One region of the Peribacillus sp. FSL K6-5616 genome, then DNA from elsewhere that is predicted to be linked to it. Evidence: predicted binding sites of a transcription regulator. Region 1 holds the regulator's gene; the other holds the start of a gene.
What was found. Region 1 encodes CtsR, which represses protease genes until heat stress. Its sites were predicted from a motif close to ATGGTCAATAAAGGTCAAACA; they were not measured.
Positions count from the first base shown of each region.

Region 2: a site for CtsR is predicted at 4,353-4,373, ahead of clpP (ATP-dependent Clp endopeptidase proteolytic subunit ClpP). Genes of this name have one in related genera too.

Region 1 covers NZ_JBBOYT010000001.1:5,148,782-5,156,290, reverse strand. The annotation lists gene clpC (ATP-dependent protease ATP-binding subunit ClpC) at 1-1,629, opposite strand, end outside; gene MHB45_RS25085 (protein arginine kinase) at 1,759-2,835, opposite strand; gene MHB45_RS25080 (UvrB/UvrC motif-containing protein) at 2,832-3,383, opposite strand; gene MHB45_RS25075 (CtsR family transcriptional regulator) at 3,405-3,866, opposite strand; rRNA gene rrf (5S ribosomal RNA) at 4,239-4,354, opposite strand; rRNA gene MHB45_RS25065 (23S ribosomal RNA) at 4,419-7,351, opposite strand.
Region 2 covers NZ_JBBOYT010000001.1:4,702,003-4,709,511, reverse strand. The annotation lists gene MHB45_RS22925 (NUDIX hydrolase) at 1-364, shown strand, start outside; gene rapZ (RNase adapter RapZ) at 410-1,309, shown strand; gene MHB45_RS22915 (gluconeogenesis factor YvcK family protein) at 1,299-2,285, shown strand; gene whiA (DNA-binding protein WhiA) at 2,353-3,306, shown strand; gene MHB45_RS22905 (HPr family phosphocarrier protein) at 3,327-3,584, shown strand; gene clpP (ATP-dependent Clp endopeptidase proteolytic subunit ClpP) at 3,685-4,290, opposite strand; tRNA gene MHB45_RS22895 (tRNA-Arg) at 4,580-4,651, shown strand; gene rpoN (RNA polymerase factor sigma-54) at 4,966-6,303, shown strand; gene MHB45_RS22885 (glutaredoxin family protein) at 6,313-6,561, shown strand; gene MHB45_RS22880 (sugar-binding transcriptional regulator) at 6,701-7,509, shown strand, end outside.

The sequences.
Region 1 (7,509 bases):
GAAGATGAATGAACCAATTGGACGCTTAGGATCTTTCAATCCTGCCCTTGCACGTCGTACTGCTTTAGAAACCGCAATGACGGCCTCTTCCTGCCCAATTACACGATCATGGAGGATTGACTCCATATTAAGCAGTTTGTCTGACTCCGTTTGCGCCAATTTAGTGACCGGCACTCCCGTCCAGCTGGATACGACATGTGCAATGTCATCCACAGTCACTTCACTGTTTTCCTGCCCTTGTTTTTCTTTCCAAGTTTTTTTCGTTTCTTCCAATTGTTCTCTTAAGCGTTGTTCTGTATCGCGAAGCGAAGCAGCTTTTTCAAATTCCTGACTCTGAACGGAAGCATCCTTTTCCTTGCGAACATCATCTAGTTTCACTTCAAGTTCCTTTAGGTTGGGTGGCGTTGTGTATGAGCGCAGCCTAACTTTGGAACCAGCTTCATCAATCAAGTCAATCGCTTTATCAGGTAAAAAGCGATCGGAAATATAACGGTCTGATAATTTGACTGCAGCATCAATCGCTTCGTCAGTGATCGATACGCGGTGATGTGCCTCATAACGGTCACGAAGACCTTTGAGAATTTGGATGGATTCCTCAATTGTCGGCTCATCGACTTGGATTGGCTGGAAGCGACGTTCAAGGGCAGCATCCTTTTCAATATACTTGCGGTACTCATCCAAAGTTGTAGCACCGATACATTGTAATTCACCACGGGCCAATGATGGTTTAAGGATATTGGAGGCATCGATGGCACCTTCTGCACCACCTGCACCAATCAATGTATGCAATTCGTCGATGAATAGGATGATATTACCCGCCTGGCGTATTTCATCCATGACTTTCTTCAACCGGTCCTCAAATTCACCCCGGTATTTAGTGCCAGCCACAACAGTACCCATATCAAGTGTCATGACGCGTTTATCACGTAAAATCTCAGGTACCTCATTATTGATAATCTGTTGGGCAAGCCCTTCAGCAATGGCTGTTTTACCAACGCCGGGTTCACCGATCAATACTGGGTTATTTTTTGTACGACGGCTTAATACCTCAATGACACGCTGTATTTCCTTACTTCTTCCGATAACCGGATCCAAGCTTCCTTCCCTGGCAATCGCCGTTAAATCACGGGCAAGGCCATCCAGTGTCGGCGTGCTTGCATTTGCAGCGGCTGAACCTTGATGACCACCTGATTCATTGCTGCCCAAAAGTTGTAATACTTGTTGTCGAGCTTTATTTAAACTTACTCCCAGATTATTCAATACGCGGGCAGCGACACCTTCCCCTTCTCGTATAAGACCTAGAAGGACATGCTCTGTCCCAACATATGAGTGACCTAATTTTCTTGCTTCATCCATGGAAAGCTCAATGACCTTCTTGGCTCTTGGGGTATAATGTATCGTTTGAGCCGTATCCTGTCCACGGCCAATTAAATTTTCCACTTCTTTCTGAATCTTCTCCGGACCCAATCCAAGAGCATATAACGCTTTGGCTGCAATACCATCACCCTCTCGGACCAGGCCCAGTAAAATATGTTCCGTGCCAATATTATTATGACCTAAACGGATTGCCTCTTCTTGGGCTAATGCTAATACTTTCTGGGCTCTTTCAGTAAAACGACCAAACATCATAGGGAATTCCTCCTTAAGAATTTTCGTTTTGAATAAAATTGCTGGCAATTCTCTAAGTAATGGCAGAAGCTTATTCTTGCTCCATATCTATTAATGAAATTTAATTCTCCCTAAAGAGGTCAATAACCTCTATGAGGAGGAAGATTCCGTGAAATTCAAGCGTTCCCGGATGAGTGCTGCTCTACGGATATCCCTTTCATGGGGTCTTAAAGGGCCGCCTGCGTACTTTTGTAAAAATCCCGACTGCGTCAAAATCATCAATTCATTTAGAATGCTTTTGGAAATATTCTTTATATACCCAAGATCTATCCCTAACCTAACATCGGAGATACATGTAGCTGCTTCCTTGGTCTCGATGATTCGAGCATTGGACAAAACCCCATATGAACGGAAAATTCTATCTTCTAATTGTATGTGGGAAGTCCTCGCTAATGCATCCCTCGCTGACCGTTCCTGGGCTATGATTTGTTGCACTACACTCGTTAGATCTTCAACGATATCCCTTTCCGATTTTCCAAGGGTGATTTGATTGGAAATTTGAAAAATATTCCCCAACGCTTGACTGCCCTCTCCATAAATCCCTCGAACCACCAACCCCAATTGGTTGATAGCCGGTATGATATTATTCATCTGCTGTGTAAGGACCAGGCCCGGCAGATGCATCATGACTGAAGCCCTTAACCCTGTTCCCACATTAGTCGGACAACTAGTCAGGTATCCTCTTTCTTCATCATATGCATAGTCTATGGATTCTTCAATCCAATCGTCAAGAACATTTGCAATCTTTAAGGTTTCCTTTAGCTGCAACCCCGACATTAAACATTGAATACGGAGATGGTCCTCTTCGTTTATCATGATACTTATTTCTTCATTTTCCGAAAGGAGACATGCGCTTTTCGCTGAATCTTCAACTAAATGAGGACTGATTAAATGTTTTTCAACCAGAACGCGCTTTTCCAGTGGCTGCAATTGGTCAATCTCTAATAGCTCCAATTTTCCAATCTCCGGGGTTACTTCCTCTTCGATTCTTTTTTTGACCAATTCAATGATTTTATTAGCTTCTTCGTTCGAAAAGGAGGTTGGGAAGGTAAAGTCTTTGAAATTCCTGGCCAGCCGAATCCGCGAACTCAATACAATATCGATTTCCGGCCCTTCGGCACTCATCCAGGAACTCAAGGCGTTTTCTACAAACTTTTCCAAGCTCATAATTCCTCGCCTCCCTCTTGTGCTTCAAACCTTTTTTCAAGGGAACGAACCTTATCTCTTACTTCTGCCGCTTTCTCAAACTCCTCTTGATCAATGTGGACCTTTAAAACTTCTTTCAAATCCAAAATTTGTTTTCGAAGATATATGGCGCCGCCAATCCTTTTTGGAATTTTCCCTATGTGTGCTGTATTGCCGCTATGAACCCTCTTTAAAATGGGATTTAACTGTTCATTGAACGTTTTATAACATTCGGCACAGCCAAACTTGCCAATATGGACAAATTCTTTATAAGATCGATGACAATTCGGGCAACGCCTCTCTTCCGTTTTCGGAAATGCATTTGCCTTTGTCTGTTGAATATTCGACTCCATATTCAACAATCCTGCTAATAAATTATTTATTGAAAAACCAGGTCCACCTGCCTCCATGAACATTTCACCTTTTTCCTGAGCACATTTCTCACAAATCATGACTTCAGTCTTTTTTCCATTGATGATTTTGGTGAAGTGCAGGGTAGCAGGCCTTTGATGACATTCTTGGCAAATCAACGTTCATCACCTCTGCCAGTTTCATTTATATTTTAAAGTCGTAAGCATCGCAGTTAAAATTCTTGCCCTAAGCTCATCGCGGTCAGGCAGGTCGATATAAATCACCGATCTATCTATGACGCTCATCATAATCTTTGCTTCTCTTTCATTAATGACGTCTTCATTCATCAGTCGTGAAATTACTCCTTCAGCCATCGATTGAGTTACCCTGGAACCAATAAGCGATAATAATTGGTTGATAAGTTGCACGGAATCCTGTGATTCCACTTTCATGATGCGTATATAACCTCCGCCTCCACGCTTACTCTCTACAACATAACCTCTCTCGATGGTAAACCTGGTATTGATTACGTAATTGATTTGAGAAGGAACACACTGAAATTTATCTGCTATTTCACTTCTTTTAATCTCCAAGATATCTTTTTGACTTATTTCAAGTACTTGCTTCAAATAAGTTTCGATAACATCAGATATGTTTCTCACTCAGCCTCCTCCATTCTGACTTTGACTATATTTGACTATTATTATACAAGGAATAATGCATTTTGCAACTTAAACGCACTTTCTTTCTGTAATATCCATTTTCTCCAAATTATATGTAGTTACATACCCCATTGAACATAAAAGATGAAATATCTTACATAAATACCCTATATAAATGGATGTAAAACCTGAAATTTTTCTTCTGCTTAAGGTTTCATCACTTAAATTCTGCCCCATTTACCCAGCTCATCCATTCCTCCTCATGATATGGCAACCAATTCAAATAAGGCCAGCCCGTGCTGTCCCTGAAAACGGGAAAATTTTTTTTACATACACAAAAAAGACCAGCCGGATGGCTGATCTTTTTAAATGGCTTGGCGGCGTCCTACTCTCACAGGGGGAAACCCCCAACTACCATCGGCGCTGAAGAGCTTAACTGCCGTGTTCGGAATGGGAACGGGTGTGACCTCTTCGCTATCGCCACCAAACATAAAAGGAACGTTGTTCCTTCAAAACTAGATAATAAGAAGGTATTTCATTTTTTAAAAAGCGTTGGTTAAGTCCTCGATCTATTAGTATCAGTCAGCTCCACATGTCACCATGCTTCCACCTCTGACCTATCAACCTGATCATCTTTCAGGGATCTTACTAGCTTGCGCCATGGGAAATCTCATCTTGAGGGGGGCTTCATGCTTAGATGCTTTCAGCACTTATCCCGTCCGCACGTAGCTACCCAGCTATGCCTTTGGCAAGACAACTGGTACACCAGCGGTGCGTCCATCCCGGTCCTCTCGTACTAAGGACAGCTCCTCTCAAATTTCCTGCGCCCGCGACGGATAGGGACCGAACTGTCTCACGACGTTCTGAACCCAGCTCGCGTACCGCTTTAATGGGCGAACAGCCCAACCCTTGGGACCGACTACAGCCCCAGGATGCGATGAGCCGACATCGAGGTGCCAAACCTCCCCGTCGATGTGGACTCTTGGGGGAGATAAGCCTGTTATCCCCGGGGTAGCTTTTATCCGTTGAGCGATGGCCCTTCCATGCGGAACCACCGGATCACTAAGCCCGACTTTCGTCCCTGCTCGACTTGTAGGTCTCGCAGTCAAGCTCCCTTGTGCCTTTACACTCTACGAATGATTTCCAACCATTCTGAGGGAACCTTTGGGCGCCTCCGTTACTCTTTAGGAGGCGACCGCCCCAGTCAAACTGCCCACCTGACACTGTCTCCCACCCCGATAAGGGGCGCGGGTTAGAATTTCAATACAGCCAGGGTAGTATCCCACCAACGCCTCCACCGAAGCTGGCGCTCCGGCTTCTCAGGCTCCTACCTATCCTGTACAAGCTGTACCAAAATTCAATATCAGGCTGCAGTAAAGCTCCACGGGGTCTTTCCGTCCTGTCGCGGGTAACCTGCATCTTCACAGGTACTATAATTTCACCGAGTCTCTCGTTGAGACAGTGCCCAGATCGTTACACCTTTCGTGCGGGTCGGAACTTACCCGACAAGGAATTTCGCTACCTTAGGACCGTTATAGTTACGGCCGCCGTTTACTGGGGCTTCGGTTCAAAGCTTCGCTTGCGCTAACCTCTCCCCTTAACCTTCCAGCACCGGGCAGGTGTCAGCCCCTATACTTCGCCTTGCGGCTTCGCAGAGACCTGTGTTTTTGCTAAACAGTCGCCTGGGCCTATTCACTGCGGCTTTTCTGGGCTATTCACCCTAAAAAGCACCCCTTCTCCCGAAGTTACGGGGTCATTTTGCCGAGTTCCTTAACGAGAGTTCTCTCGCACACCTTAGGATTCTCTCCTCGCCTACCTGTGTCGGTTTGCGGTACGGGCACCTTACATCTCACTAGAGGCTTTTCTTGGCAGCGTGGAATCAGGAACTTCGGTACTATATTTCCCTCGCCATCACAGCTCCGCCTTAATGGAAACGGGATTTGCCTCGTTTCCGGCCTAACTGCTTGGACGCGCATATCCAACAGCGCGCTTACCCTATCCTTCTGCGTCCCCCCATCGTTCAAACGATGTATAGGTGGTACAGGAATATCAACCTGTTGTCCATCGCCTACGCCTTTCGGCCTCGGCTTAGGTCCCGACTAACCCTGAGCGGACGAGCCTTCCTCAGGAAACCTTAGGCATTCGGTGGAAGGGATTCTCACCCTTCTTTCGCTACTCATACCGGCATTCTCACTTCTAAGCGCTCCACCAGTCCTTCCGGTCTGACTTCAACGCCCTTAGAACGCTCTCCTACCATCGACACCATACGGTGTCAATCCACAGCTTCGGTGATACGTTTAGCCCCGGTACATTTTCGGCGCGGAGTCACTCGACCAGTGAGCTATTACGCACTCTTTAAATGGTGGCTGCTTCTAAGCCAACATCCTGGTTGTCTAAGCAACTCCACATCCTTTTCCACTTAACGTATACTTTGGGACCTTAGCTGGTGGTCTGGGCTGTTTCCCTTTCGACTACGGATCTTATCACTCGCAGTCTGACTCCCAAGAATAAGTATTTGGCATTCGGAGTTTGACTGAATTCGGTAACCCGTTGGGGGCCCCTAGTCCAATCAGTGCTCTACCTCCAATACTCTCATCTTGAGGCTAGCCCTAAAGCTATTTCGGAGAGAACCAGCTATCTCCAGGTTCGATTGGAATTTCTCCGCTACCCACACCTCATCCCCGCACTTTTCAACGTGCGTGGGTTCGGGCCTCCATTCAGTGTTACCTGAACTTCACCCTGGACATGGGTAGATCACCTGGTTTCGGGTCTACGACCTCATACTCATTCGCCCTATTCAGACTCGCTTTCGCTGCGGCTCCGTCTCATCAACTTAACCTCGCATGAAATCGTAACTCGCCGGTTCATTCTACAAAAGGCACGCCATTACCCATTAACGGGCTTTGACTACTTGTAGGCACACGGTTTCAGGATCTATTTCACTCCCCTTCCGGGGTGCTTTTCACCTTTCCCTCACGGTACTGGTTCACTATCGGTCACTAGGGAGTATTTAGCCTTGGGAGATGGTCCTCCCTGCTTCCGACGGGATTTCTCGTGTCCCGCCGTACTCAGGATCCACTCAGGAGGGAACGAAGTTTCAACTACAGGGTTTTTACCTTCTTCGACGGACCTTTCCAGGTCGCTTCATTTACCCCGTTCCTTTGTAACTCCATGTTGAGTGTCCTACAACCCCAAGAGGCAAGCCTCTTGGTTTGGGCTAATTCCGTTTCGCTCGCCGCTACTCAGGAAATCGCGTTTGCTTTCTCTTCCTCCGGGTACTTAGATGTTTCAGTTCCCCGGGTCTGCCTTCAGTACCCTATGTATTCAGGTAAAGATACTGTTCCATTACGAACAGTGGGTTTCCCCATTCGGAAATCTCCGGATCAAAGCTTACTTACAGCTCCCCGAAGCATATCGGTGTTAGTCCCGTCCTTCATCGGCTCCTAGTGCCAAGGCATCCACCGTGCGCCCTTTCTAACTTAACCGTTAAAAAAGATCTTACAGATGCTTTGAAAAAAATTAATTGCCTTCTATCTATTATCTAGTTTTCAAGGAACAAAGCAGAAAGAATCCATCACATCGTGATGACTGTCTTTCCTATTTGAATGAATTACTCATTCAAAACTGAACAAAACAAAAGCGC
Region 2 (7,509 bases), 450 kb from region 1:
GATGGAACCTGGGGAGTCTGTACGCGATGCTTGCATTAGGGAATATCGCGAAGAAACGGGCGTTTATTTAAAAAACCCTTCCATCAAAGGTATTTTCACCTTCATCATGAAGGACGGAGATAAAGTTTTATCAGAATGGATGATGTTCACTTTCTTTGCAACGGATTCCGATGGTGTAAATGTGGATGTTTGTGAAGAAGGGGAACTTAGCTGGCATCCGGTTGAAGATGTTAAAAAGCTGATGATGGCTGAAGGTGATTTTCACATCCTGGATTATATGGTTCATGGCAGTGGGATCATCTATGGAACCTTTACCTATACGCCAGAGTTCAAGCTGCTTTCTTACCGGTTGGATCCAGGTTAATTTTTAGATATAAAAAAGATTGCTATACATGGGGGCGGAGAAACTATGAGTACAGGGCAGATGAGTGAAACGCAATTGGTCATCATTACCGGTATGTCCGGAGCAGGCAAGACAGTGGCGGTTCAAAGTTTTGAAGACCTCGGCTTTTTTTGCGTCGATAATTTGCCGCCCACGCTGTTGCCAAAGTTTTTGGAGTTAATGAAGGACTCCGGGAATAAGATGAATAAAGTGGCTCTTGTCATGGATTTAAGGGGAAGGGAATTTTTTGATTCCTTATTTCTTGCACTGGATAATTTAACGGATGCAGCTGCAGTATCACCAAGAATCCTTTTTCTTGAAGCGGATGATGATTCCTTGGTACGCAGATATAAGGAAACGAGAAGGACCCATCCCCTTGCTCCATTAGGTCGGCCATTGGAAGGCATTAAAATGGAACGGGAACTTTTGGACGAATTGAAGGGAAGGGCCCAGCTGATCTTTAATACTTCCCAACTGAAGCCGCGCGAATTGAGGGAGAAAATCGCTTCGGAGTTTTCTGCCGATAAAAGTGTCGGTTTTACAGTCAATGTCATGTCGTTCGGGTTCAAGCATGGTCTGCCCATAGATGCCGACCTTGTGTTTGATGTACGGTTCCTGCCAAATCCATATTATATTGATCATATGAGGCCAAGGACTGGTTTGGAACAGGAAGTGTCGAGTTACGTTTTAAAATGGAGTGAGACGCAAAAATTCTTGGAAAAAGTGACCGATCTGCTCGCTTTCATGCTTCCATATTATAAACGTGAAGGGAAAGCACAGCTTGTTGTTGCGATTGGGTGTACAGGCGGTCAGCACCGTTCTGTAGCTTTGACGGAGTATATTTCAAACCACTTCAAAAAGGATTACAGGGTTCAAGTATCACATCGCGATATCGAAAAAAGTAAGGGGAAAGCAGATGTTAGATAAAAAGAAACAGCCTAAGGTTGTGATCATCGGAGGGGGAACCGGCCTTCCTGTTTTGTTGAGAGGGTTAAAGAAGCATCCGGTGGATATAACGGCAATCGTAACGGTTGCTGATGATGGTGGAAGTTCAGGCCGCCTTCGCGAGGATATGGATATTCCCGCTCCGGGTGATATTCGTAACGTGCTGGCTGCGTTATCGGATGTAGAGCCCCTTGTTGAACAAATGTTTCAGCATCGCTTTCAGAGTAAAAATGAGTTGTCAGGGCATTCGCTTGGGAATTTGATACTGGCGGCAATGACTTCGCTGACCGGGGATTTCGTCCATGCGATCCAGGAAATGAGTAAATTCCTTAATGTCCGCGGTAAAGTGCTTCCGGCTGCCAACCAAAGTGTGGTTCTCCATGCAGAGATGGATGACGAAACGATTGTTACAGGAGAATCCAAGATTCCCTTCTCAGGAAAGAAAATAAAAAAAGTATTCCTGTCTCCTCGTCATATAAAGCCGCTTAGTGAAACTCTCCAGGAAATCAAGCAGGCAGATCTTATAGTCATAGGTCCAGGAAGCCTATATACTAGCATTCTGCCTAACTTACTTGTCCCTGGTTTAGGAGAAGAGGTAGCCCGTTCCAAGGCTAAGAAGGTGTACATTTGCAATTTGATGACACAAGCCGGCGAGACTCTGGATTATAGCGCGAGTGATCATATAAAAGCGATATATGACCATATGGGAAATGCATATATTGACAGGATACTTGTTAATAATGAGGAAATACCAACCGAGATTCAGCAGCGCTATCAAGCTGAATATGCAAAACCGGTCATGTATGATGTGGAAAGCTTAAAAATGATGGGTCTTGAAATCATACAAGAACGCATTTTCAGCTATGAAGGGAATGTAATACGCCATGATACGAAAAAAGTGGCGGATTTGCTTTATAATATGCTTGTAAATGAAACAAAAAGCCACATAGTACCGTAGATATAAGCGGGGACGGTTTTTTGATTGATAAAAATAGATTACCTGCGTTCGATTGGGGGTGAAATGGATGTCTTTTGCTTCAGAAACAAAAAAAGAGCTTACAACATTAGAGGGGAAGGATTGCTGCGGTAAAGCGGAATTGTGTGCGCTTATCCGGATGAACGGATCCCTTTCATTTTCTAATCGGAAGCTTGTTGTGGATATTCAAACTGAGAATGCTGCGATTGCCAGAAGGATTTATACGCTGCTGAAAAAAAGTTATGAGGTCCAGGTCGAGCTGTTGGTCCGTAAAAAGATGAAGCTTAAAAAGAACAATGTATATATTGTCAGGATGTCATCCGGAGGGCAGCGGGTTTTAACCGATTTGGAAATTTTAGGCGATGGCTTTGAAATTCTCCATGATATATCCGATACTATTGTTGGGAAGAAATGCTGTAAGCGTTCTTATCTAAGAGGTGCATTTCTTGCAGGGGGTTCGGTTAACAATCCGGAAACGTCTTCCTATCACCTTGAGATTTTCTCACTTTATAAAGAGCACAATGATGCCCTTTGTGAGCTAATGAATAAGTTTGGCTTGAAGGCCAAGACACTTGAACGCAAGAAGGGGTACATCATTTATTTGAAAGAAGCCGAAAAGATTGCCGAGTTTTTAAGTATAGTTGGCGCCCATTCAGCTTTATTAAGGTTCGAGGATGTACGGATTGTCCGTGATATGCGTAATTCAGTGAATCGGCTTGTGAATTGTGAAACAGCCAATTTGAACAAAACGATCGGGGCATCATTGCGCCAGGTTGAAAATATCCATTATATCGAGGATACGGTAGGACTTGGCATTTTACCGGATAAGCTTCGGGAAATTGCGGAGCTTAGGATAGCGTTTCAGGATATAACCTTAAAGGAACTTGGGGAAATGGTATCCGGGGGAACCATCAGTAAGTCCGGGATTAATCACCGATTGCGAAAGATTGATGAAATAGCTGACAGGCTCCGTGGGGGAGAGGCTATTGCTGCGAAAAAATAAAGCTAACAGGGGAGATCAAGATGGTGGAGAAACAAGTTGAGGTAAAATTGAAAACGGGTTTGCAAGCTCGGCCGGCGGCTCTTTTTGTACAAGAAGCTAACCGCTTTCATTCAGATGTTTTTCTTGAAAAAGAAGGAAAGAAAGTGAATGCAAAAAGTATAATGGGATTAATGAGCCTAGCCATCAGTTCTGGCGTGTGCGTGAAGTTAATCGTCGAAGGACGCGATGAAAAAGAAGCGTTAGAAGCATTGGAAGAGTTCGTTCAGCAAGAGGGTTAAAAAAGGGGGTGCCTAAATGTGCATCCTTTTCTTTTATCATGAAAAAAAGGCTCCGGAAGTCGCTTATGGCGATCTCCGGAGCCTTTCTTTTGTTGCAGGATTACTTAGAGTTTTTATCATCAAGAACGCTGCGCGTGATGACTTTGTCAATCAAGCCATATTCAAGAGCTCTTTCGGAAGTCATGAAGTTATCACGTTCCGTATCTCTTTGAAGGACTTCGATAGGTTGTCCCGTACGTTCTGCCAAGATTTGGTTCAGCTTATCTTTCAAGTGAAGGATACGGCGGGCAGCAATTTCAATTTCCGTAGCTTGACCTTGAGCTCCTCCAAGTGGTTGGTGAATCATGACTTCACTGTTTGGCAACGCATAACGTTTGCCTTTTTCGCCAGCGGCCAATAGGAAAGCACCCATGGAAGCGGCCATACCGATGCATACTGTCGATACATTAGGTTTGATATATTGCATAGTATCGTAAATGGCCATACCGGAAGTGATGCTTCCGCCAGGGCTGTTGATGTATAGAGTGATATCTTTTTCAGGATTTTCCGCTTCTAAAAATAGTAATTGAGCAACAATGGAGTTGGAAACATTATCGTCAATTGCACTTCCTAGCATAATGATCCGGTCTTTTAATAAACGGGAGTAAATATCGTAGGCACGCTCCCCACGACTTGTTTGTTCGATAACTGTAGGAATTAAATTCATGTTCATTTCCTCCTTCGATTAAGAGAATCATTTAAATTCTTTATGTATGTATGATACACTTTTTGGTCAATTTAGGTCAAACAAAACAAACCCTATTATGGATAATTTGTTCGACAATTTTCTGGCTAAGGCTCCTTCCTGATAGATTATTTTATATATTATGCCGCACAGGGATGAATTTCCACATTACCCATAATACCCAAATGATAAAGTTTTAAACCTGATAACCCTTGCAAAGGAGGGGATTCTATCATATAATGAAGTCTGTTGAAAAAATATTTTCTATTACGCCCTCGTAGTGCAACGGATAGAACGCAAGCCTCCGAAGCTTGAAATGCAGGTTCGATTCCTGCCGAGGGCATTACCAATCTTCTGCTTAATAAAGTGGGGGATTTTTTATTTGTCATTTTTAGGAGAGTTGAAATTTTTGCTGAATTTGCTCGTTTTCCGTAATATTCCATCGAATCCTGTAATGTCGGTCCTGTCTTGAAAATATTCGCCCACACTATTGAAAAATGGTGATTTTTCAATAAAAGTAGTTGTTAAATTTGCGTTTCTAACATATAGTATTTAAAACAAATAAACTATTCAGAAAAAAATCGTAAGCGTTTTCATGGGTTTTTGTGTAGAATTTTCTCCTGATAATGTAAAATGGAGTGGGGGAGGGATGAATCGATGAGTATGAATATGAAAGCAGGACTTTTTCAACAGCAAACATTAAAGATGGCAATGACCCAGGAGCTCATGCAAGCTATTACATTGCTGCAATACTCCTCGCAGGAGCTATCGGCTTTTTTAGAAAATAAAATGGTGGAGAACCCATTACTGTCCATAGATCAGCCAACATCTTCTTTATTTCAGCCAACTTTTGACCGCAAAAAAGGTAAACGGACTCTTAAAAATACGTATGATGCCAACTATTGGATTGAACAGATCAGTGAAGATACCATATCGCTTGAACAGCATATCATGTCCCAGGTGAATCACCAGCAGTTTTCCGGTGAGCAGCAAAAGGCAATGCTTCTATTAATTCATAATCTTGATGAAAACGGTTACTTAAGGACTCAGCTGGATGATATATGCATCCCAGGCATATCTCCGGCCGTTTTGGAAGAGAGTCTCTCGATTTTACAGGAACTTGAACCGCATGGTATTGGAGCGAGGAATCTTCAAGAGTGCCTTTTGCTTCAAGTGAAAGCAGAAGGGGAGAATCTTCTGGCAGAATCGATCATAGAAAACCATTTCCTCGATTTTGCTGAAAAGCGCTGGAAAGACCTAAGTAAGAAAATCGGTGTTACTCTGAAGGAGATTCAAGAAGTCTTTGATTATGTCCAGACGTTGAACCCGCGTCCGGCATCACTCTTTTTTCAGGAAAAACCTTCTTATATAGTGCCGGATGTAGTCGTGGAAGTTCGGGATGGCATGCTGCTTGTCGGGAATTATGATGGTAACACACCCAATCTTAATGTGGATAAAGGATATTTAAACCGAATGAAGAGCCATAAGGATCAGGGAGTTCAGCGGTTTATCCAGGATAAGTGGCAGGAATACCAATGGATCTCCAGAGGAATCCAACAGAGAAAAGAAACGATATTGAAGGTTATTCAGTGCATCGTCGAAAAACAGCCGGCGTGCTTTCATCATGGCCTGAACTATTTGAAGCCGATGACGATGAAAGAAATCGCAGACGAACTTGGCATACATGAGTCCACAGTAAGCCGGGCGGTTAAAGGGAAGTACGTACAGACACCATTTGGCACGATAGAGATGCGGATATTTTTCACTACTTCTTTACAGTCGGTCGGCCTTGATGAGGATATGTCGGGCATGCAGGCGAAAAAGAGCCTCCAGGCAGCCATCAATGGGGAAAATAAACAAAAGCCGCTTTCGGATCAAGACTTGGCGGAACGGCTGAAAGAAGAGCATGGAATTATCCTGGCACGCCGAACCGTTGCCAAGTACCGGGAACAATTAGGGATCCCTTCTTCATCTAAACGAAAAAGATATGATTGAAAAGGATGAGTGGTTTTGGAATCGAATGCGTTTGTTTTATATAGTAGGGATAAATGCCCGTTATGTGATAAAGCCAAGCAGGTACTCGAAGAAGTGAAAGTGGAGTCAGGCATAGGCTATAAGGAAATCGATATCCATACCGATGATGATTTGCTTGGGAGATTCGGGCTGATAATCCCTGTCGTTGAATGGAAAGATGAAATCGTTCAGTTCGGAAACGTTGATAAATCAGCTCTAAATAGGCTTTTGGAAAAATAATTTTTCAAATCATTTGAAGAAACATTCCGTTCCTGCTAGAATAAAATATGTAGCAGGAATATTTTTTTGTTTTAAGTGGGACAGAAAATGACTACGCGGGACGTTAAATGTCCAACTTAACTTTTTAGGAGTTTTAAATATGCGTACATTACTCGAGGTACAAAGAAAATTATTGCCCGATTTCCTTATGGTTATGCAAAAAAGATATGATATCCTGCGTTATATCAAAATGATGCAGCCGGTTGGAAGGCGCAGTCTGTCCGTGAGCCTTAATTTGACAGAGCGGACGCTTAGAGGCGAGGTTGATTTTCTGAAAAGTCAGAACCTGGTTAACATCTTCAGCTCTGGCATGACGCTGACTGATGAAGGGATTGAAATCCTGGATAAGTTAGAAGGAATAATGCGTGAAGTAATGGGTATAGACATAATGGAAAAGCAATTGCAGGATTTGTTACAAGTGGATGAAGTCATAATTGTCTCAGGAAATTGTGATGAAACCCCATGGGTGAAAAAAGAATTGGGCAAAGCTTGTGCAAACCGTATGAAACGAGAATGGAACTCAAAGAATATCATTGCGGTTACTGGCGGATCGACAATGGCCGAAGTGGCTAATTCGTTGTCACCTGATGAAGCATCCAGGAAATTGACATTTGTCCCAGCCCGCGGGGGAATTGGTGAAGCGGTGCAGAATCAGGCCAATACGATTGTCGAAAAAATGGCACAGAAGGCTCAAGCCTCATACAGAGTGTTATATGTACCCGATCAATTAAGCGGTGAGGTTTATGCATCATTTCAGAAGGAACCTGCAATTAAAGAAGTGATTTCCCAAATCAAGTCTGCCGATATGATCATTCATGGAATCGGTGATGCCATGGCGATGGCAGAGAGAAGAAATTCTTCGCCAGAAATGTTAAAGAAGCTGTTAGATGGAAATGCTGTAGGAGAGGC